Regions from separate parts of the Ancylobacter sp. FA202 genome, predicted to be linked through region 3. Evidence: riboswitches for the same ligand, from Rfam matches in the RefSeq annotation. Region 3 holds a riboswitch; each other region holds the start of a gene.
The links. A riboswitch is a leader RNA that binds a small molecule or an ion and turns the genes downstream of it on or off. The one in region 3 is predicted to bind thiamine pyrophosphate.

Region 1 (7,353 bases), 2.5 Mb from region 3:
GTCTCGCCCGGCTCGATGCGGCCGCCGGGAAAACCCCAGAGCCCCTGGTCGGGCGGATTGGCGCGGCGCACCAGCAGCATCTCCTCCCCCCGCGCCACAAGGGCGAGAACGGCGGCGACGGGGCGGACCGGAGGCGGCAAGGTCATCGCGGCGATACTCCTGAAGGGCGCGCGGCCGGAGAGGCCCGGCCGCGCGGGAAAAACCTACTCCGCCGCCGTCGCGTCGCGATAGATCTGGCCGCCGCCGGCGCGGAAGCGTTCGGCCATGTCCTCCATGCCCTGTTCCGCTTCCGCCTGCCGGGCGGTGTCCCGGATCTCGTGGCTGATCTTCATCGAGCAGAATTTCGGCCCGCACATGGAGCAGAAATGCGCCAGCTTGTGCGCCTCCTTCGGCAGCGTCTCGTCATGGAAGGCCATGGCGGTATCGGGGTCGAGGGCGAGGCTGAACTGGTCCTGCCAGCGGAACTCGAAGCGCGCCCGCGAGAGCGCGTCGTCCCAGGCGCGCGCCAGCGGGTGGCCCTTGGCGAGATCGGCGGCGTGGGCGGCGATCTTGTAGGTGATGACGCCGGTTTTCACGTCGTCGCGGTTGGGCAGGCCCAGATGCTCCTTCGGCGTGACGTAGCAGAGCATGGCGGTGCCGAACCAGCCGATCATCGCCGCGCCGATGGCGCTGGTGATGTGGTCATAGCCGGGAGCGATGTCGGTGGTCAGCGGCCCGAGCGTGTAGAACGGCGCCTCGCCGCAGGTGGCGAGCTGCTTGTCCATGTTGGCCTTGATCTTGTGCATGGGCACATGGCCGGGGCCCTCGATGATGACCTGGCAGTCGTGCTTCCAGGCGATCTGCGTCAGCTCGCCCAGCGTCTCCAGCTCGGCGAACTGCGCCGCGTCATTGGCGTCGGCGATGGAGCCGGGGCGCAGCCCGTCGCCGAGCGAGAAGGTGACGTCATAGGTGCGCATGATCTCGCAGATCTCGGCGAATCGCTCGTAAAGGAAACTCTCGCGGTGATGGGCGAGGCACCACTTCGCCATGATCGAGCCGCCGCGCGAGACGATGCCCGTCACCCGATTCGCGGTCAGCGGCACATGGGGCAGGCGCACCCCGGCATGGATGGTGAAATAGTCGACGCCCTGCTCGGCCTGCTCGATCAGCGTATCGCGAAACACCTCCCAGCTGAGATCCTCGGCAATGCCGCCGACCTTCTCCAGCGCCTGGTAGATCGGCACGGTGCCGATCGGCACGGGTGAGTTCCGCACGATCCAGTCGCGGATATTGTGGATGTTGCGCCCGGTCGAGAGGTCCATCACCGTATCGGCGCCCCAGCGGATCGCCCACACCATCTTGTCCACCTCGTCGGCGACCGAGGAGGTGACGGCGGAATTGCCGATATTGGCGTTGATCTTGACCAGGAAATTGCGGCCGATCGCCATCGGCTCCAATTCGCCATGGTTGATGTTGGCGGGGATGACGGCGCGCCCGCGCGCCACCTCGTCGCGCACGAATTCCGGCGTCACCACATCGGGAATGGCGGCGCCGAAATCCTCGCCGTCGCGGATGAGGTCACGCATCCGCTCGCGCAGGCCGTTCTCGCGCAGGGCGACATATTCCATCTCCGCCGTGACGATGCCGGCGCGGGCATAGGCCATCTGCGTCACCGCGCCGGACTTTGCCCGCAGCGGGCGGTGGCGCAGCGGGAAGGGGGCCACCAGCTTGTCGGCCGGGACATGGCCATTGTCCTCCGGCTTCACCGCGCGCCCGTCATAGACCTCTATATCACCACGCGCGCGCACCCAGGCGTCACGCGGGCGCGCGAGGCCCGCCGTGATGTCGATGGTGGCGTCCGCGTCGGTATAGGGGCCGGAAGCGTCATAGACCGCGAGGTTGGGCTCGTTTGCGGAGGGGTGCAGCAGGATTTCTCGGAACGGCACCCGAAAGCCGCGCGCCGGGCATTCCGCATAGATGCGGCGCGAGCCGGGAATGGGCCCAGTGGCGACGCTAAGGCTGCGGGGAGTTTTGGTCGGCATGGTGGATCTCCAGAACCAGAGGTTGGGGAGACCCGGGTGTTGTGACGCTGGGGAAGGATGGCGATGCCAGGCACGGGTGCATGCCCGCGCGTGGCGACGCCATTCGGTTCCGATCCCTTCGCCGGCATGACCCGGATCAGGTTCGAAGGGTCATCGCGTTGCCCTGCCTTGCGGCATGGCCGGCGCTCTCTCAGCCCCCTAGCGGGGCTCCCCTTGGAACGCCATGATCTTCGACGAAAGTCGTCTTCGGGTCAAATCGCGCTGAGCCGTCACCCTGCGGCTGCCGTATTTCCTGTAGATTGCTGATCACAACGAAACGATGCCTGAGATATCGGGGGACCCATGGCCAGCACGACGTTTCCGCCCCGCACTGCGACCCGCCGCGCGTTGATCGCCGGCGCGCTTGCCTTCGGTTTGCTCGCGCCTGCTGCGGCCTTCGCCCAGGACAATTGCGGGCGGACGGGCGCCGGCTTCGATGCCTGGCTCGCCGGCTTCAAGCAGCAGGCGGTGGCGGAAGGCGTGTCGCCGCGCACGGTCGCGGCCGCGCTCAACGGCGTGACCTACGCCCCCGACATTGTCGGCACCGATCGTGGGCAGAAGGTGTTCGGCCAGAGCTTCTTCCAGTTCTCCGACCGCATGGTCGCGAATTACCGCATCCAGCAGGGGCGCCAGAAGATTCAGGCCAATCCCGAGCTGTTCAGCCGGATCGAGCAGCAATTCGGCGTGCCGGGCGCGGTGCTGGTCGCCTTCTGGGGGTTGGAGACCGATTTCGGCGCTTTCATGGGCGACAAGCAGACGATTCGCTCGGTCGCCTCGCTGGCCTGGGACTGCCGGCGGGCGGAGATGTTCCGCACCCAGCTGATGGCGGCGCTGAAGATCATCGACCGGGGCGACCTGACCGTGCAGACCATGCGCGGCCCCTGGGCGGGCGAGCTTGGCCAATTCCAGTTCCTGCCCGACCATTATCTGAACTACGGCGTCGATTTCGACGGCGATGGAAAGGTCGATCTCATCCGCTCGGCGCCCGACGCGCTGGCCTCGGCGGCCAACTACATCAAGGCACTGGGCTGGAAGGCCGGCCAGCCCTGGCTGGAAGAGGTGAGCGTGCCGGCTAACCTGCCCTGGGACCAGGCGGACCTGTCGATCAAGATTCCCCGCGCGCAATGGGCGCGCATGGGCGTGGTGCGGGCCGGCGGCGGCCAGCTGCCCGCCGACCAGCTTCCCGCCTCGCTGCTGCTGCCGATGGGGCGGACCGGGCCAGCCTTCCTCGTCTACCCGAATTTCGACGTGTTCACCGAGTGGAACAACTCGCTGACCTACGCCACCTCGGCGGCCTATCTCGCCTCCCGCGTCGCCGGGGCGGGGCCGTTCAACCGGGGCCAGGGCGACAAGATCCCGGTGCTCTCCATGGCGCAGGCGAAGGAACTGCAGACGCTGCTCAACGCGCGCGGCCACCATGTCGGGCGGATCGACGGCATCATCGGCGCGGCGACACGGCAGGCGGTGAAGACCGAGCAGCAGCGGCTCGGCCTGCCGGCCGATTCCTACCCGACGCCGGAGCTGGTGGCAGCGCTGCGGGCCGGGAAGTGAGCCTGTAGCCAGCAGATCAACGTCATGACCGGGCTTGGCCCGGTCATCTATGGGTTTCCTCCTCACCCAAAGACGTGGATCCCCGGGTCAAGCCCGGGGATGCCGGCGTGCAGCGACCTTTACAGTACCGGCACGCCCTGCTGCTTGGCCTTCACTTCCGGCTCGACATGGATGTTGACGAGCACATCGGCGACCTCGGCCTCCAGCGCGTCCTCGATGCGGTCGCAGATGGCATGCGCCTCGCTGACCGGCATGTCGCCGGGCACGACGAGGTGGAAGTCGACGAAGATCATGCGTCCCGCCTGGCGTGTACGCAGGTCATGCGCCTCGATGGCGCCGGTGGCCTCGGCGGCGATGCGGCGGCGGATGCGCTCCAGCGTCTCCGCCGGCACGGCCTGGTCCATCAGCCCGCCGACGCTCTCCTTCAGCACCGACCAGCCTGACCACAGGATGTTCAGCGCGACGAGCCCGGCCAGCACGAGGTCGAGCTTCTCCCAGCCCGAGAGCGCCGCCAGCGCGACGCCGAGCAGCACGCCGGCCGAGGAGACCACATCGGTCAGCAGGTGCCGGCCATCGGCGGCGAGCGCGGGAGAGCGGGCGCGGCGGCCTTCGCGAATCAGGATCGCGCACCAGATGCCGTTGATGACGGTGGCGAGGGCGTTGACCGCGAGGCCCTTGGGCGAGGCATCGAAGCTGTGCGGTTCGAGCCAGCCGAGATAGACCTCGCGGAAGATGGTGATGGCGGCGACGACGATCAGCACGCCGACGATGACGGCGGAAAAATACTCAGCCTTGGCATAGCCATAGGGGTGGGCGGCATCGGCCGGCTTGGCGCTGACGCGCAGCGCCAGCACCGCCGTGATGGCGGTGGCCACGTTGACGATGCTCTCCAGCGCGTCCGAATACAGCGCCACGCTGCCGGTGAGCATATAGGCCGCGTATTTCAGCCCGAGCACCACCAGGCTGATGCCGACATTGATCAAGGCGATCCGTGAGGAGAGAGCCATCGGCGCATACCCATTATGGCGCCGCGCGCCCGATGCCCAGCGCTTAGTCGCTCATGTCTGAAAAAGCAAGCAGCTGCAATGACTTGCAAGTCATTCGCAGAAGCGTTTGCAGTGCTTCGCGCCGACGCGGCTCAGGCGTTGGCGTGGCGGGGCAGCAGCGCGCCGCGATGGCGGATGACGCGGCCCGCCAGATGGTGCCCGGCCTGCGCCGCCGCTGCCGGCACGTCGCCGCCAAGGCGGGCGGCGAGATAGGCGGCGTTGAAGCTGTCGCCCGCCGCTGTGGTGTCGACGGGCTCCACCGGCTGGGGAATCGGCACGAGCTGCGCGGTGCCGCCGCTGACCACCAGCGCACCCTCGGCGCCGTTCTTCACCACGATTTCCTGCACGCCGAAGGTGGCGAGGCGCTCGGCGGTGGCGGTGGGGGAGCCGTCGCCCCAGAGCGTTGCCTCATCCTCGAAGGTCGGCAGGGCGATGGAGGTGCGCTTGAGCGCTTCGGCATAGACCGCACGCGCCCTTGCTACGTCGCCGCGCCAGTTGCGCGGGCGGAAATTGCCGTCGAAGACGATGCGGGTGCCGCGCTCGCGGGCGAATTCCAGCGTCGCCAGCAGCCGCCCGAGCCCGGCATTGGAATAGAGCGAGAGGGTGATGCCGGAGAGATAGATGAGGTCGGCCTCGATCAGCGCCTCGCACACCACTTCCCAGCCCGGCAGCTCGAACAGCTCGCGCGCCGGGGCGGTGTCGCGCCAATAGGTGAAGCTGCGCTCGCCCTGCGCGTCGGTGTCGATGAGATAGAGCCCGGCGGTCCTGCCCGGCACGCGCGCCATCAGCCTTGTGTCGAGGCCCTCGCCCTGGGCGGAGGCGCGGATGGCGTCGGAATAGGGGTCGTCGCCGAGCGCGGTGGCATAGGCGGTCTCGACGCCGGCGCGGGCGAGATAGACGGCGGTGTTGAAGGTGTCGCCACCGACCGACTGGCCGAAGCGCCCATCGGCGCCGCGTGCCAGCTCGACCATGACTTCGCCGATCGAAATTACCCGGGCCATGCGTCCCTCCCTATGCGCGTCGATTCGCGCGGGAGCCTCGCTTTATTCCATCAGCGAGGCAAGGTCGGGGCGGCTTCCGTCCCGCCCGGGGCGGGACGGAAGGGGCGGGCTCAGAACTGGACGCCGCGGGTCAGGGCGCCATCGACCACCAGATTGGTGCCATAGATGAAGCTCGCCGCCGGGCTCGCCAGGAAGACGGCGGCGTTGGCGATTTCCTGCGCCGTCGCCATGCGGCCCGTGGGGTTGAGCGCCAGCGCCTCGGCGTACAAAGCGGGGTTGCCGTCCTTGATCTGGTTCCAGATGCCGCCGTCGAAATAGGTGTTGCCCGGGGAGACGGTGTTGGCGCGGATCTTCTTCGGCGCCAGCTGGAAGGCGAGGCCCTGCGTGTAGTGGATCAGCGCCGCCTTGAACACGCCATAGGGGCCGCAGGCGAAGTCGATCTCGCGGCCGGACACCGAGGAGATGGTGACGATGGAGCCGGCGGCGCTCTGTTCGAGATAGGGCATGGCGGCGTTGACGAGACGCACCGTGCCCATGAGGTCGGTGTCGAAGCCCTTCTTCCAGTGCTCCTCCTCATGGCCGACCGCGAGCGCGCTGACATTGGCGACAACGATGTCGAGCCCGCCAAACGCGCTGGCCGCCTTCTCCACGAAGCCGGCGAGGGCGGCGCCGTCGGACACGTCGGCCCCGACGCCGAGCGTCTTCACGCCGGCCTCCGCCAGCCGGGCAGCGGTGGCCTGCGCCTCCCCGTCATGGCGGCTGCATACGGCGACGTCGCAGCCCTCGGCCGCCAGCGTCTCGGCGATGGCGAGGCCGATGCCCTTGGTGCCACCGGTGACGACGGCGCGCAGTCCCTTGAGTCTGAGATCCATGGTCGGTGATCCTTCAGAAGTGGGGGGAGTCTCGGCCCATGATCCCAACACCGCCGCCAACGCACAAGACACCTCGCCGGATTATCCCGGTGCGGCGTGCGGTGCGGCGCTTACGGCGCGATCATGATGATGCGCGGCGCGGTGGCGGGCGCGGTCGGCTGCCCAGTTTCGGCTGCGCTGCCTTCGGCCGGCTCTGCCGGGGGAGGCGCCGCCGGCCAGCCGCCTTCGGGAGCGTAGCGGGCTTCGAGATCGCGGGCGCGCTGTTCGTTGAGGCCGATCAGGCAGATCATCCGTTGCGCCATGATGCCCGAGCCGCCGAGCCGCCCGCCGACGCTCTGCCGGGGGCCCTCGCTCTCGAACGGGGCGATGCTCTGGCATTCGAAATTGCGCCAATGGACGAAGCGCCCCTGCGATTCCTCGAATAATCCGATCCACCGCCGCCGCTGCGCCGGCTGCAGATCCGCCCTCGCCTCGATCGTGGTGCCGACTCCCGCGACGCTCCGCTCCAGTGCGCGCTCGCCCGCCGCCTGCAACGCGGCGAGGCAATCGAGATAGGCGCGCGGTTCGGCATGCTGGCTCCGGCACGCCGCCACGTCCGCCCGTGCCGTCGAAATAGCGGCGCCGAGAACGAGTGGCGCGGCGAGGAGGAGGCCGAGGCGGCGGGGCAGGCGCCGTCGCGAGGGATGCGTCATCGGTCTCGGCCTCCGTTCGGCCCGCAGCACTCAGGCGGCGGGCGCCTTGCCCAGGAAGGCGTCCATGCGCTCCAGCGCGCGGGAGATGTTGGCGGCGGAATTGGCGTAGGACAGGCGAATATAGCCCTCGC
Region 2 (7,353 bases), 1.7 Mb from region 3:
TCGAGATGGCGAAACAAAACCGCCGGCCCCTGTCCGGAGCCGGCGGCGATCTTAGCCAAGTGGCGGGCGCGCGGCCCGTCCGCTCAATGAGCGACGAAAAGCGGCACGGGCGGGTCGATCAGCAGCGAGGCGGTGACGCCGCCGAGGATCATCTCGGCCAGACGCGAGCGGCTGTAGATGCCCATGACCAGCAGGTCGGCGCCGAATTTCTGCGCCTCCTGGGGAATGACGACACCGGCCTGGCCCTCAAGGACATGGCGGTGCTTGGCATTGACGCCATGGGTGGAGAGATAGGCGGTGAGCTTGGCGCCCGAGGCGGCGACATCCGTCTTGCTTTCCTCGACGGTGAGCACTTCCACCTCGTCGGCCAGCGCCAGCACGGGGAGGGCGAAGCGCACGGCATGGCCGGCCTCGCGCGAGGGCTTCCACGCCACCAGCACCCGGCCGATGCGGTTCGGCACCGGCTTGGCCGTCGGCACCACGATCACCGGGCCGTTGCAGGCGAGGGCGAGATGCTCGGGCAGGGTGGCGGCGAGTTCGTCGTCGACTGTGCCATAGCGGGTTTCGCTGACCACGGTAACGTCGGAAAAGGTGACTTCATCGCGCAGCGCGGCTGTGACCTCGCCCTCGATGGTCTGCCACACCCCGACCACGCCCGCTTCCGCGACTGCAGCCTCGAACTGCGCCTTGAGGACGGCTTCCTTCTCCTTCGCCTCGCGCACCAGCTCGTTCACATAGATCGACAGCGCCCGCCCGACGCGGGGCACGCCGGCGGGATAAAGCGTGTAGACCGCCTTGAGGTGGGCCCCGGTCTGGCGCGCGAGGCCGGCGGCGAAGGCCAGGCGATCGCTGAAGCCCGAATCGGGAGCGGCGTGCAGCAGGACGGTACGGATGGACATGGCGTTTCTCTCTCCTGGCGGCTGTCCCTTTGACGTAAGGACATTGGAGCCTGATGGAAATGCGGAAAACCACGATCCGCAAGAGGCATTAGGTATTCACCATACTTGGCTTTCCGCCCCATCACGAGCGCGCGACCGCGCCGCTTGGGTCATTGCTATCGCATATGCGGTCACTACTCTCGCACCGCGCGCCGGGCCCGGCGCGTAGATGAGGGAGCATCTCATGGTTCGTCGCCTGACGGCTGCGCTTGCAGCCGGCATCATCACCGCTATCGCCGCGACAGCGGTCACGGCCCAAGCCGATGTCATCAAGGAGCGCCAGGCCCTGCTCAAGCAGTTCGGCGATGCCACCAAGCCGATCGGCGGCATGCTGCGGGGAAGCGTGCCCTTCGATCTCGCGCAGGTGCAGGCGGCGTTGGATCTCTATGTAAAGGACGCCAAGGTGCTGCCAACCCTGTTCCCGGCGGGCTCGGGCACCGGCGACACCGAGGCGCTGCCGGCAATCTGGACCAATAAGGCGGATTTCGACGCCCGCTTCGCCAAGCTCGGCTCGGATGCCGCTGCCGCGCGCGCGGCGATCACCGACGAGGCCAGCTTCAAAGCCAATTTCCCCGGCGTGGTTCGCAATTGCGGCGGTTGCCACGACACTTACCGGCAGAAGAATTGACCGGCGCGTCCCTTTCCTCATCCACGCCGGTGACGATGCTGGCGTGGGACCTGCCGACGCGGCTGGCGAAATGGAGCCTTGCCGCGCTGGTCGGGCTCGCCTTCGCCAGCCGCTACTGGGGCGACGCGGCGCTGGTCTGGCACCAGTGGAACGGCCTGGCCATTCTGGTGGTGGTGGTTTTTCGCCTGCTCTGGGGGCTGGTCGGCGGCTCGACGGCGCGCTTTGCCGGCTTTGTCAGCGGCCCGGTGGCCGGGCTGCGCTATGCCATGAGCCTGCTCAAGGGCCGGCCGCCGCATTTCCTCGGCCACAACCCGCTGGGCGGCTGGATGGTGCTGGCGCTGCTGGCGATCGTGGCGGCGCAGGGGCTCACCGGCCTGTTCACCAGCGACGACATCATCGTCTATGGCCCGATGACGCCTGTCGTGAGCGACGCGACGATCCGCAGCGCTTCCGGCTGGCATCAGCGGCTCTACCCGTTCCTGCTGGCGCTGATCGGCCTGCATGTGCTGGCCAATCTCGCCTATTCGCTGTTCGGCCGCGACAACCTGATCCGCGCCATGATCACCGGCAGCAAGCCGGCGGCCAGCTATGCCGACCGGGCGCCGGCGACGCCGGGCGGGGTGGGGATGGCGCTCGCCTGCCTCGCCCTCGCGGGGCTCATCGTGTTCGGCGGTATCGCGCTGGCGGGAGGGCACCCCTTCCCGTGAAATAACACCTTCGGCCGGCTGGAGAGCCTCTTGCCGGGGCGGGTGAACCGTGCTCCATGGCGGCCCCATGAACGCGCTCAAGGGCATCGCGCTGCAGGTCGGCGCGACGTTTCTCTTCACCATCATGTCCGCCCTCGTCCGTATCGTCTCGGATCACGTTCCGACCGGCGAGATCGTCTTCTCGCGCTCGTTCTTCGCGCTGTTTCCGCTGCTGGCGCTGCTTGCCTGGCGCGGCGAGATCGGCGCGGCGGTGCGCACGGCGAATCCACTCGGCCATGTCGCACGCGGCACCATCGGCGTCTGCGCCATGGGGCTGAGCTTCGCGGCGCTGGCGCGCATTCCGCTGGCGGACGCCACCGCCATCGGCTTCGCCGCGCCGCTGCTCACCGTGATGCTGGCGGCGCTGCTGCTGCGCGAGCGGGTGCAGCTCTATCGCTGGGCGGCGGTGGTGGTGGGGCTCGGCGGGGTGGTGGTGATGCTGTGGCCGCATATGCACGGCTCGTTTGACACGCCCGGCCATATGTTCGGCGCGCTGTACGCGCTGATGGCTGCCGCCTTCACCGCCGGGGCGATGGTGCAGGTGCGCCGTCTCACCCAGACCGAGACGACGGCGTCGATCGTGTTCTATTTCCAGGCGTTGGCGGCGCTTGCCGGCCTTGCCACCGCCGGCTGGGGCTGGGTGCTGCCGAGCGGGCGCGAGGGGGTGCTGCTGCTGACGATCGGCTTCATCGGCGGGGTCGGCCAGATCCTGCTGACCGAGAGCTATCGCTACGCGCCGGCCTCGGTGGTGGCGCCCTTCGCCTATTCCGCCATGCTGTGGTCGCTGCTGCTCGGCTTCATCCTGTTCGCCGAGATTCCGCCGCTGCTGGTGCTGGTGGGCGGCGCCATCGTCATCGCCGCCGGGCTGTTCGTCATCTGGCGCGAGCGCCAGCTCGGCATCGACCGGACGCGCGAGGAGGCGGCGACCACGCCGCCCGCCGCGCCGGCGCCCTGACGCCTCAGAACGCCTTGAAGGTGATGAGGGTGCGGGTGTCCTGGATGCCCGGGAACAGCTGCACCTTCTCATTGACGAAATGGCCGATATCCGTGCCCTCAGGCACGTAGAACTTCACCAGCAGGTCGAACTCGCCAGCGGTGGAATAAATCTCGGAGGCGATCTCTGCGTCGGCGATGGCGTTCGCCACTTCATAGGCGCGGCCGAGCTGGCATTTGATCTGCATGAAGAAGGGAACCATCGCGGTCTTCCGGCTTGGGTCGGGAGGCCGATAGGAACCAGAAGCGCGGGGAGGGCGCAACCCCCAGTGCGGGGGGCGCTTGCGCGGGCGCGCGTCCTCGCCTATCTCGCGAGGACGATCACGTTGGGGTGCCCAAGGCGCGGTGGCGCGGCGGGCTGAGAGGTGAAGGCGGGCCGCGAGGCACGCTGCCAACCCACGAACCTGATCCGGGTCATGCCGGCGGAGGGAACGGATCGCGCGCGCTCGGGGCGGCTTTCCCCGTCGCGACGCCTCCGCCTCCCGCGCGGCGAGGGGAGGCGTAGCATGGCAGGCTCCACACCGATCGCGGTGACGATGGCAGGCTCGGACAGCGGCGGCGGCGCCGGCATCCAGGCCGATCTCAAGACCTTTTCCGCGCTCGGCGTCTATGGCGCCAGCGTCATCACCGCGCTCACCGCCCAGAACACGCGCGGCGTCACCGGCATTCACGACGTGCCAGCCGCCTTCATCGCCGCGCAGATCGACGCCGTGCTGTCCGATCTCGCGGTCAATGCGGTGAAGATCGGCATGCTCTCGCGCCCCGAGGCGATCCTTGCGGTGGCATCGGGCCTCAAGCGCCACGGCATGGCGACGGTCGTGCTCGATCCTGTCATGATCGCGGCCTCGGGCGACCGGCTGCTGGTGCCGGAGGCGATCGAGACGCTGCGCCGCGAATTGCTGCCTCAGGCGCTGCTGATTACGCCCAACCTGCCGGAAGCCGCCGCCCTGCTCGACTCGGCGCCGGCGCAGGACCTCGCCAGCGTAAGGGCGCAGGCGCAACTCCTGCTGGCGATGGGGCCGCGCGCGGTGTTGATCAAGGGCGGGCATGGCGAGGGGCCGGACAGCATCGACGTTCTGCTGGACGAAGACGGCTTCCTGGAACTTTCCGCGACGCGCATCGTCACCCGCAACACCCATGGCACCGGCTGCACGCTCTCCTCCGCCATCACCGCCGGGCTGGCCAAGGGACTGCCGCTGCGCGCGGCGGTGGCGGCGGCGAAGGACTATCTGACCCAGGCGCTGGCGCGCTCGGAAGAACTCGTCATCGGCCAGGGCCATGGGCCGGTGCACCACTTCCACGCGTGGTGGTGAGCACGGGTTGATGGCTCTCGCGCCTCGCGGCGCGGCCTGCTAAGCGAGGCGGCCTTTCCTGCGAGCCGCCTCGTGCCCCTCATCGCCCCCCGCCACGCCATCGCCGCCGTCTATGCCGGGCTGTTCTTCGGCATCGGCGTGTTCATGCCGTTCTTCCCGGTCTGGCTGGAAGGGCGCGGCTTCGATGCGTCGATGATCGCGCTGGCGCTGGCCGTGCCGCAGGTGGTGCGGCTCGTCACCATGCCGCTGGGCGGCCTGCTGGCCGATCGCACCGGCCGCCCGCGTGCCGCGCTCATCGTCTATGCCGCCGCCACCGCCCTGTGCTTTGCCGGCATCGCCTTCGCCCCGAGCGCCACCTTCATCCTGATCGGGCTGGGCCTTGCCGCCGTGTTCTGGCAGCCGAGCCTGCCGGTGCTCGACGCCTATGCGGTGGCGCGCCGGCGCGAGGGGCTGATCGACTATGGCCGGGTGCGGCTGTGGGGATCGGCGGCGTTCATCGGCGGAAACCTGCTGGCCGGCGGTCTGCTCGGCGGGGCGTTCGTCGTCGCGGTTCCACCCGATACGGTGATCTGGCTCATCGCCGGGGCGAGCGTCGCGGCGGCGCTGGCGGCGGCGACCCTGCGCGAGGTGCGCCCAGCGCCGCACGAGACGGCGCGTCCCCGCGGTTTCGTCCTCGCCGGTCTCGCGCCGGTGCTGTTCGTCGGCATGGCGGCGGCGGCGCTGGTGCAGGGCTCGCATGCCGTGCTCTACGCCTTCGCTTCGCTGATGTGGCAGGGCAAGGGCCTGTCCAGCACGCTCATCGGCCTGCTCTGGTCGCTCGGCGTGCTGGCGGAGGTGGTGCTGTTCCATTACGGCACACGGGTGACGAGGCGGCTGGGGCCGGAAAAGCTGCTGCTGATCGGCGGCCTCGCCGGGGTGCTGCGCTTCGGGGTGATGGCGCTCGACCCGCCGCTGCTGCTGCTTCTACTGCTGCAGCCGCTGCACGCCTTCACCTTCGGCTGCACCTATCTCGGCACTGTGGAACTCGTCGCCCGGCATGCGCCGCCGGGGCGCGGGGCGAGCGTGCAGGCGCTCGCGGCCTGGGCGACGGCGATCGCCATGGCGGGCGCGACACTGGCCGCCGGGCCGCTGTGGCAGGCCTACGGTCCGGCGGCGTTCCTCGCCTCAAGCGGGCTGGCGGGGCTGGGCACGCTGGGCGCGCTCCTCGCCGGGCGGCTGCGTCAGCCCCACAGCGCGGGCTCCGGCGGGTAGACGCGGCTGCCCTCATAGCGCAGCGCCGGGTCGCGGTCGGTGGCGAGCAGAAGCGGGCCGTCGAGATCGACGAAGCGCGCCAGCGGCGCCAGAAGCAGCGCCGGCGCCATGGCCAGCGAGGTGCCGACCATGCAGCCGACCATGATGTCGAGCCCGGCTGCCTGGGCCGCGCGGGCGAGCAGGATCGCCTCGGTCAGCCCGCCGGTCTTGTCGAGCTTGATGTTGAGCGCATCATAGCGTCCGGCCAGCGCGTCGAGGCTGTCGAGCCCGTGCGCGCTCTCATCGGCGCAGACCGGCACCGGGCGGGCGATCTGCGCCAGCGCTGCGTCGTCGGCGGCAGGCAGGGGCTGCTCGACCAGTTCGACCCCGACTTCGGCGCAGGCGGCCAGATGCGCCTCCAGATTCTCCGCCGTCCAGCCCTCATTGGCGTCGACGATCAGCCGCGCCTGCGGCACCGCCGCGCGGATCGCGGTGAGGCGGGCGAGGTCGCCCTCGGTGCCGAGCTTGAGTTTGAGCAGGTCGTGCCCGGACTCGCGGGCCGCCTGCGCCATGGCTTCCGGCGTGTCGAGGCTGAGCGTGTAGGCGGTGACGACCGGCTGCGGCGCCGGCAGGCCGGCCATCTCATAAACGCGCATTTCGGCCCGTTTGGCGTCGATGTCCCACATCGCGCAGTCGAGCGCGTTGCGCGCCGCCCCGGGCGGCAGGACCGTCATCAAATCCTCGCGCCGCAGGCCCTCGGCAATCAGCTTTTGCAGCGCGGCGAGCTGGTCGACCACCCCTTCGACGCTCTCGCCATAGCGTCCATAGGGCACGCACTCGCCGCGTCCGACATGGGCGCCGTCGCGCAGCTCGACGGTGACGACGGCGGCCTCGGTCTTTGATCCGCGGGCGATGGTGAACCGGCCACGGATCGGGAAGCGTTCGGCAGTGATGAGGAGATCGGTCATGGCCCTATCGCCGGGAGCAGGAGGAATCGCGCTCCCAGCATAAGGCCGGCCGCGCCCGGCGGGGCGTCGCATTGAAAGCACACTCGCGGCGATTACGCCGTTCCCGGGGTGTCATCGCCGTGATTCGCCGGGCGGCTCTCTCGACGGCCGCAGGTGCTACCGCTAAGTAGAGCATTGCGAATTCGTCTCGGTGTCGCGGCCGCTGGTCGTGTCATGCCCGCAGGAGAGGTCATTTTGGGAGCTGCTGAAGCGCCGCTTCTGGCCACCGTCCGCAATGGCCGCGAACTCGTGTTCGTGGGCAATGGCCGCTGGGTGGCCGGGCAGGGGCGCGCGCTCGAAGGCAGCGTCGATGCCGCGCTGGCGGAAGTCGGCAGCGGAACCAGCGAGACGGCGCGGATCGACCTTTCCGGTGTGCGCAGCTTCGACACGCTCGGCGCCGTGGTGCTCGACCGGCTGCTGCAATCCCTCGACAAGGCCAATATCCGCTTCCAGATCGTCGGGCTGGAGCGCCGCTTCCGCCCGCTGTTGGACGATATC
Region 3 (7,353 bases):
CTGCTGGATGAGGCGACCTCGGCGCTTGATGAGGCCAGCGAGGCCGCGCTCTACCGCCTGCTGCGCGCCCGTCTGCCGCAGGCCGCGCTGCTCTCCATCGGCCACCGCTCGACCCTGATCGAGCAGCATGAGCGCCAGCTGGTGCTGACACGCGAGGGCGAGGGACCGGCGCGGCTGATCGCTCTCGGGCCGGAGCCGGTGGCGGCGTGAGGGGTCAGCGCGAGGCGGCGGCGCGGGCCTCCGCCTCGATCGCCAGTGTCCGCTCCAGCAGGATCTCGTAGATCGGCCGCCCGCCGAGCGCGAGAAACACCATGTGCGCGAAGATCGCCGAGATCATCACCGGCACCAGCACCGCATAGGCGCTGGTGAGTTCGAGCACCAGCACCATGCCGACCAGCGGCGCGCCGATAGTGGCGGCGAACAGCCCGCCCATGGCGGCGATGGCGAAGGTGGTGTGCGCCTGGTCCGGCAAGGTGAAGAACAGCTCCAGCGTCGTGCCGTAGCAGAGGCCGATCGTGGTTGCGAGCGCCAGGATCGGCGCGAAGATGCCGCCGGCCACCCCGGTGGAATAGCTCGCCATGGTCATGACGAAGCGCAGCAGTACCACGAAGGCCAGCATGGCGAGCGGCAGGTTCTCCCGCGTCAGTTGCACCGCCAGCAACTCGCCGCCCTGCGTCGCCTCCGGCCGCACGAACATCAGCACGCCGACCGTGAGGCCGACAATGGTAGGGAAGATGTAGAAGGAAAAGCGCATGCCGAGCCGGCGCACATGGTCGAGCGACCAGACCAGCGTGCGGTTGAACACGAAGCCGCAGACGCCGAGGATGGCGCCGAGCACCACGAAGGCCGGCAGCCAGGCATAGGGGATGGTCGCGGCTTCCAGCAGCATATAGGGCCGGCTGCCGGTGAGATATTCGGTGACGATGGCGCTGGCGATCGAGGCCAGCACCACGGCGATATAGGTGCGCGAGGAATAGGGGAACTGCCGGCGCGTCTCCTCGATGACGAACAGCACGGCGGCCAGCGGCGCGTTGAAGGCGGCGGCGAGGCCGGCCGCGCCGCCGGCGGCGAGCAGGCCGCGCATGTCCTCGCCCGACCATTTCATCAAATCGGAGGCCGCCTTGGCGACGGAGGCGCCGATATGGATGGTCGGCCCCTCGCGTCCCAGCACCATGCCGGAAGAGAGTGACAGCAGGCCGGCGACGAACTTCACCGGCAGCACGCGATGCCAGCGCACCTCGCGCAGCCCTTCCATCGCGCCCTCGATCTCCGGCACGCCGGAACCGCTTGCCTCGGGGGCGAAGGTCCGGACCAGCCAGAGCGAGACGACCGTCATCGCGGCGGCGACCAGCGCGGCGGCGGCGTAGAGGGGGAAGCCGTCAAGGCCGAGGCCGGTGTCGAGATAGGCCGGCCAGGCGGCGGTGAGCTTTTCGACGCCGACATGAAAGGCGGAACCAAGAACGCCGACGATGGCGCCAATCCCGATTGCCACTGCGTGATACGGCACATTGCTCATGCCTGCCCCTCTGCATCCCAGCTGCCCCCGCATCGGTTAGCATCGCTGGGCGGCGATCGGAAGGTTCCATCAGCAACATCATCCCCGGGCGCGGCCCGGGGATGACGGCGGGACGCAGGCGCCTAGGGCAGGGTTGGCGCGTAGACCGCGACCGGCTCGACCGTGTCGATCAGGCCGTGGCCCTTCATGAATTCGCCGAAGCGGGCATAGCGTCCGGCGTCCAGTCCGGCCGGGGCGTGGGCGAAGCGGCGCAGCGTGTCGGTCCAGGCGGTGCGGTTCAGCTCGTCGTCGAGCTTCGGGTTGGCCTTGATGAACAGCCCCCATGCTTCGTCCGGATGGTTGAGGATGTAGATGGTGGCGTCCTCCACCGCCGCGAGGAAGCGCTTCAGCCGGGGATCGGCGAGCTTGTCCTTGTGAGCGACATAGATCAGCTCGTCGAAGACCGGCACGCCGTGCTCCTCGGGGAAGAAGGCGCGGCCCTCCTTGCCCTCCAGCCGGATCTGGGTGAGCTCGAAATTGCGGTAGGCGCCGATCACCGCGTCGACCTTGCCGGCCACCAGCGCGGGGGAGAGGGCGAAATTGACGTTGATCATCGTCACGTCGGTGGGCTTCAGCCCGACGCTCGCCAGCATGGTGCCGAGCAGCGCGTCCTCCAGCCCGGCGACGGAATAGCCGACCGTCTTGCCCTTCAAGTCGGCGATGGTCTTGATCGGCCCATCCTTCAGCACCACCAGCGCGGTGAGCGGGGTAGAGATGAGCGTGCCGAAGCGCACCAGCGGCAGGCCTTCCTTCACCTGGAGATAAAGGCTCGGCTGGTAGCTGACCGCGATATCGGCCTGGCCGGCGGCGACGAGGCGCGGCGGGGCGGAAGGGTCGGCCGGGGCGACCAGCTCGACATCGAGGTCACGGGCTTTGAAGAAGCCTTTCTCCTGCGCGAGGATCAGCGGCGCGTGGTCGGGGTTCACATACCAGTCGAGCAGGACGGTAAGCTTGTCGGCCGCCATGGCTGGCGCGAGGCCGAGCGTGAGGGCGAGCAGCAGGCCGCCGGTGCGGGCGGCAAGGTTCTTGAACATGGATCTCCTCCCAGTTGGAGACCCGGCGCGAGCTTTCGGGGGAAATCCGGCGCGGACGCCTGTCCTGCAGGGCCCCGCCGTCGCTCCGTCCCTTCGCCGGCATGACCCGGATCAGGTTCAAAGGGTCTGGCGGCTGCCATCTCAGCCCCTTCAGCCTTGCGGCCTGCGGGACACCCCTCGGACGGTTTGAGGCTAGCAGAGCGGCCGGGCAGGGGCAAATGGGGCGGCATCTGCGCGGCCCTCATGCCCGGGTTTGACCCGGGCACCCAGTGACCGGTGGCGCGGTGGAAAGTCTGGGTCCCCGGGACAAGCCCGGGGATGAGGGAGAGCGGGCGGGGACGGGGGACTTGAAGGTGGGATGAGCGACCTTTCGAGGGGCGAAGGGGCGGCCTCCTCACTCCCCCCGCCAGCCATCGAGATAGACCGTGCGCTCCACCCCGGCGAAACGGCCGAGGCGGGCGAGCTCAGTGTCGAGCGCGTCGAGCCGCCCGGCGGAAGCGCGCACACCAGGCTCCAGCCAGAGCCGGCGCACATCGAGCGTGCCGGCCTTGCGGTCCGCCTTCATGTCGATGCGCCCCACCATCCGGTCGCCTTCCAGAATCGGGAAGACGTAATAGCCATAGACGCGCTTTTCCGCCGGCACGAACACCTCGATGCGGTAGCTGAAGCCGAACAGCCTTTCCGCCCGGGCGCGGTCGCGCAGCAGCGGGTCGAACGGGCTCAGCACCCGCAGCCGCGCCGGCGGGGCGGGCAGGGAGTCGAAAAGGGCGGCGCAGCCGGCGAAGGCATGCGAGGCGCGGGGCTTTCCTTCCACGCCCTCGACCAGCACCGGCTCCAGCCGGTCGCGGTTGGTGGCGACCCAGACTTTCGCCTCCTCCGGCGTGACGAGGTCCCAGAACGCGGCGATCTCGCCTGAGGTGGCGAAGCCGAGCCGCTCCAGCGCCGAGGTGCAGGCCCAGTCGATGAAGGCCTCGCCCGTCATTTCGGGCAGGCGGTGCGGCGCGGGGATGACGCGCTCGGTGAGGTCGTAGCGCTTCTGGAATCCGTCGCGGCCGGCAATGGCCAGCGCGCCGGTGCGCCAGTGATATTCCAGCGCGGTCTTTTCCGGGTGCCAGTTCCACCAGCCGCCGGGCGGCCGCTTTTCGGTTTCGAAATCCCGCGCCATCAGCGGGCCTTCACGGCGCACCCGCTCCAGCACATGCTCGACATAGGTCTCGAAGCCGTTCTCGTGCCAGGAGCGCCAGCGCGCCGCCAGCGTCTCCCGCGCCCGGGCGAAGCGATGCTTCCACTGCGGGAAGAAGGCGGTGGGGATGATGGCCGCGTCATGCGTCCAGTGCTCGAACAGCGCGCCGTCGCGCTCCAGCAGGGCGGTGAGATGCTCGCGCTTGTAGCTCGGGTTGCGGGCGAACAGGATGTGATGGTGCGCCCGCTCCACCGTGGCGATGCTGTCCACCTGCACGAAGCCGATCGTCTCGATGAGTTCGAGCAGCCCGGCCTTGCTCAGCGCGCCGCGCGGGCGGCTGAGGCCCTGCGTGGCGAGGAAGACGCGGCGTGCATCCGCATTGGCGAGGCGAATCGTCATGCCCTGATCTTAGGACGCGGCGCGCGGCTGGAACAGATGGAGTACGAAACGCGCGCGGTCGTGAGCGAAGGGCCATTGCGGGGCGCGGGCAAGGAAACTAAAAAGGCAGCACTGCACGCGGAGCGCGGTGCATGCTGAGAGTGCCGCCCGGCATCCTCGGTGAACCGCGCGCGTGCACGTAAGCGTTAACGTCACTCAACGCGCATGATCGAACGGCCTTCGGGGCGTGATCGGCGCGGCTTTGTCCTGCCGGTGCGTCCATGGCCGGAGAGGACCTGAGATGAACGTTGCCAGCCCTGTTTTCCCCGCTGCCCCCACACTGAACCGCCAGCGCTTCGAGCCGAAGCGCCGCAGCCTCACCGTGCTCTCCACAGAGCGTGTGACGCCTTCCATGCTGCGCCTGGTGCTGGGCGGCGATGATCTTGCCGATTTCGTCAGCGCCGCGCCGGATGACCATGTGAAGGTCGTCCTTGTCCGGCCGGACGGCGTGGAGGAACGGCGCGACTATACGCCCCGGCGCTTCGATGCGGCGCGGCGCGAACTCACCCTCGACTTCGCGCTGCACGAGGCCGGGCCCGCCACGCTCTGGGCGCTGCAGGCCCGACCGGGCGACCGGCTCGACGTGCTTGGCCCGCGCGGCTCTGCCGTGGTCGAGGACGCCACGGTGGCGCACTGGCTGCTGATCGGAGATGAGACGGCGCTGCCCGCCATTGGCCGACGCATCGAGGAGGCGGCCCCGGGCGCGCGCCTCACCAGCCTTGTCGCGGTGACGGGGGCCATCGAGGAGCAGCGTTTCGCCACGGCGGCGACGCTCGATGCGCGCTGGATCCATCGCCCGGCGGCCGCGCTGACGCAGGCCGCACCGTTCATTGCCGCGCTGGAGACGATCGAGCTGGAGCCGGCAACGTATGTCTGGGTCGCCGCCGAGGCGGCCGTGGCGCGGGCGGTGCGAGCCTATCTGACCGAGCGGCGCGGCGTCCCGATCGGCTGGATCAAGGCGGCCGGCTACTGGGTGCTGGGCGAGGCCGATGCGCATGAGAAGATGGGGTGAAGCCGAAGATGGGGTGAGGCGCCCGCTCAGGCGGGCGCGCTCCCGGCGGTGGTCTCCGGCGCCCAGGGCACGAGGCGCGTCAGCCCGCGATCGACCAGCGTGAACAGGATCAGCGCCATCGCCAGCAGCACGGCGAGCGCGGCGAAGACCATGTCGGTCTGCATCCGGGCGTTGGAATAGATCATGAGATAGCCGAGCCCCGCCGAGGCGCCGACCCATTCGCCGACCACCGCGCCGATGGGGGCGACAGCGGTGGCGACCTTCAGCCCGGAGGCCAGTGCCGGCAGGGCGGCGGGAATGCGGATGAAGCGCAGCGTCTTGACGATGCCGGCGCCGTTGAGCCGGGCCAGATCGACCAGCCCCTGCTCGGTGCGGGCCAGCCCGTCATGAAAGGCCGAGGCGACGGGGAAGAAGATGATGAGGCTCGCCATCACGATTTTCGAGGCGAGGCCGAAGCCGAACCAGATCACCAGCAGCGGGGCGATGGCGAAGACCGGCAGCGCCTGCGCCACCAGCAGCACCGGCCGCATGGCGCGGCGCGCCAGCGGCGAGGCGGCCATCGCCAGCGCGCAAAGGATGCCCAGCAGCGAGCCGCACAGCAACCCGAGCAGCATCTCGCCGAGCGTGATGCCGGCATTGTGGACCAGCACGCCGGCATTGTTCCACGCTGTCATGCCAATGCGCAGCGGACCGGGCAGGATATAGGCGGGGACGGCGAGAAGGCGCACCGCCGCTTCCCACAGGCCCAGCAGAACGAGAGTGACGGCAAGCGCGCGCCCGATGGCGGCCATGGGGAGATTCCTGCCAGACGATTGCTGCAAATGATTGCTGCACGCGATTCCTGCATGCCAAGCGATCATTCCAAACGATTCCTGCATGCGTTGCAGCCCTTATAGCCGCCGCCCGGCAAATGCGCGACGGTTGCGCCGGGGAGGAGTGGGCTGCGGCAGGGATGGCGGGGGCGGAAAGACTTGACGGCCATCAATGCAGCGACACTTCTTCAGGGGCAAAAAAGTCGTGATCAACACTGTGGAGGAAACCAGATGATCAAGGATATTCTCGTCAGTCTGCGCGTGGGCGACGTTACGGAAGACGTCGCCGGCGATTATGCGGTTTCTGCCGCTGCCGCGCTCGACGCGCATCTGACGGGCGTCGCCGTGAGCTACGAGATCGACGTGCCGCCGGTCTACACGGAAGCCTTCTCCACCGACTTCATCGAGGCCCAGCGGGCGGAAGGCCAGCGCCAGGCCCGCACCTCGGTGGAGCGCTTCGGCGAGGCGGCGCGCTCGCTCGGCCTCACCGGCGAGGTGCGGCTGATCGACGGCACGCCGGGCGGGGCGGCCGAGCAGATCGGCGTGATGGCCCGCCTCTATGACCTGACCATCGTCAACCAGGCCGACCCGGACAGGCTCGGCCCGGAGGATGTGGTGACCGAGGCGGTGCTGTTCGATTCCGGCCGGCCGGTTCTGGTGGTGCCGCGCAAGCAGCAGAAGCCGTTCTCGATGAAGCGTATCATGGTCGCCTGGGACGGCAGCCGCACCTCGGCCCGGGCGGTGGCGGAAGCGCGGGCGCTGCTTGGCCACGCGCATCTGGTCGAGGCGGTGGTGGTCGAAACCGGCAAGCCCCTGCGCAAGAAGGGCGTCGACCTGCCGGGCGCCGATCTCGCCCGCCATCTCGCGCGCCACGAGAAGACGGTGGAGCTGCGCACCCTGGTGCCAACAGGCGGCGAGAGCATCGCCGATGTGCTGCTGAAGGAAGTGGCGGCGCGCGACATCGATATCGTCGTCATGGGCGGCTACGGCCATTCGCGGCTGCGCGAATTCGTGCTCGGCGGCGTCACCCGCGACATGCTGGAGCGCATGACGGTGCCGCTGTTCCTCGCCCATTGAGGCGCCCGCACCCGCGCGAAAAATCAGGCCCGGCGTTTGCGCCGGGCTTTTGCGTTCAAGTCCGGCGCCCGCGCCGGGCTTTTTGCGTTCAACGCCGGCGCGAACGCCGGGCTTTTACGTTCAAAGCCGCGCCCGCGCCGGGTTTTTGCATTTCCGGGCCGGCTTTCGTGTTTCCAGACGGTTGCTGCCGGCCGCCGGCGGGCTTGGCGCAAGCCAAATTTAAGATGTGAAGCGACAGGTCT

Region 1: another riboswitch for thiamine pyrophosphate. It lies ahead of thiC (phosphomethylpyrimidine synthase ThiC); the one in region 3 lies ahead of A3M1_RS0115045 (ABC transporter substrate-binding protein).
Region 2: another riboswitch for thiamine pyrophosphate. It lies ahead of thiD (bifunctional hydroxymethylpyrimidine kinase/phosphomethylpyrimidine kinase); the one in region 3 lies ahead of A3M1_RS0115045 (ABC transporter substrate-binding protein).

Annotation. Positions count from the first base shown of each region.
Region 1 covers NZ_KB904818.1:833,010-840,362, reverse strand. Annotated here, with positions in the region: gene A3M1_RS0103780 (NUDIX hydrolase) at 1-146, opposite strand, end outside; gene thiC (phosphomethylpyrimidine synthase ThiC) at 204-2,021, opposite strand; TPP riboswitch at 2,118-2,245, opposite strand; gene A3M1_RS0103770 (lytic murein transglycosylase) at 2,364-3,611, shown strand; gene A3M1_RS0103765 (cation diffusion facilitator family transporter) at 3,731-4,618, opposite strand; gene A3M1_RS0103760 (sugar kinase) at 4,750-5,658, opposite strand; gene A3M1_RS0103755 (SDR family NAD(P)-dependent oxidoreductase) at 5,769-6,530, opposite strand; gene A3M1_RS0103750 (lysozyme inhibitor LprI family protein) at 6,641-7,222, opposite strand; gene A3M1_RS0103745 (pyridoxal phosphate-dependent aminotransferase) at 7,253-7,353, opposite strand, start outside.
Region 2 covers NZ_KB904818.1:4,975,964-4,983,316, reverse strand. Annotated here, with positions in the region: gene A3M1_RS0123200 (universal stress protein) at 84-899, opposite strand; gene A3M1_RS0123195 (cytochrome c) at 1,123-1,566, shown strand; gene A3M1_RS0123190 (cytochrome b/b6 domain-containing protein) at 1,563-2,273, shown strand; gene A3M1_RS0123185 (DMT family transporter) at 2,341-3,267, shown strand; gene A3M1_RS0123180 (Lrp/AsnC ligand binding domain-containing protein) at 3,272-3,508, opposite strand; TPP riboswitch at 3,623-3,753, shown strand; gene thiD (bifunctional hydroxymethylpyrimidine kinase/phosphomethylpyrimidine kinase) at 3,812-4,618, shown strand; gene A3M1_RS0123170 (MFS transporter) at 4,691-5,869, shown strand; gene dgcA (N-acetyl-D-Glu racemase DgcA) at 5,839-6,816, opposite strand; gene A3M1_RS0123160 (MlaE family lipid ABC transporter permease subunit) at 7,051-7,353, shown strand, end outside.
Region 3 covers NZ_KB904818.1:3,314,065-3,321,417, forward strand. Annotated here, with positions in the region: gene A3M1_RS0115035 (ABC transporter ATP-binding protein/permease) at 1-210, shown strand, start outside; gene clcA (H(+)/Cl(-) exchange transporter ClcA) at 215-1,516, opposite strand; gene A3M1_RS0115045 (ABC transporter substrate-binding protein) at 1,639-2,589, opposite strand; TPP riboswitch at 2,661-2,777, opposite strand; gene A3M1_RS0115050 (winged helix-turn-helix domain-containing protein) at 2,984-4,171, opposite strand; gene A3M1_RS0115055 (siderophore-interacting protein) at 4,452-5,222, shown strand; gene A3M1_RS0115060 (ABC transporter permease) at 5,249-6,013, opposite strand; gene A3M1_RS0115065 (universal stress protein) at 6,266-7,111, shown strand.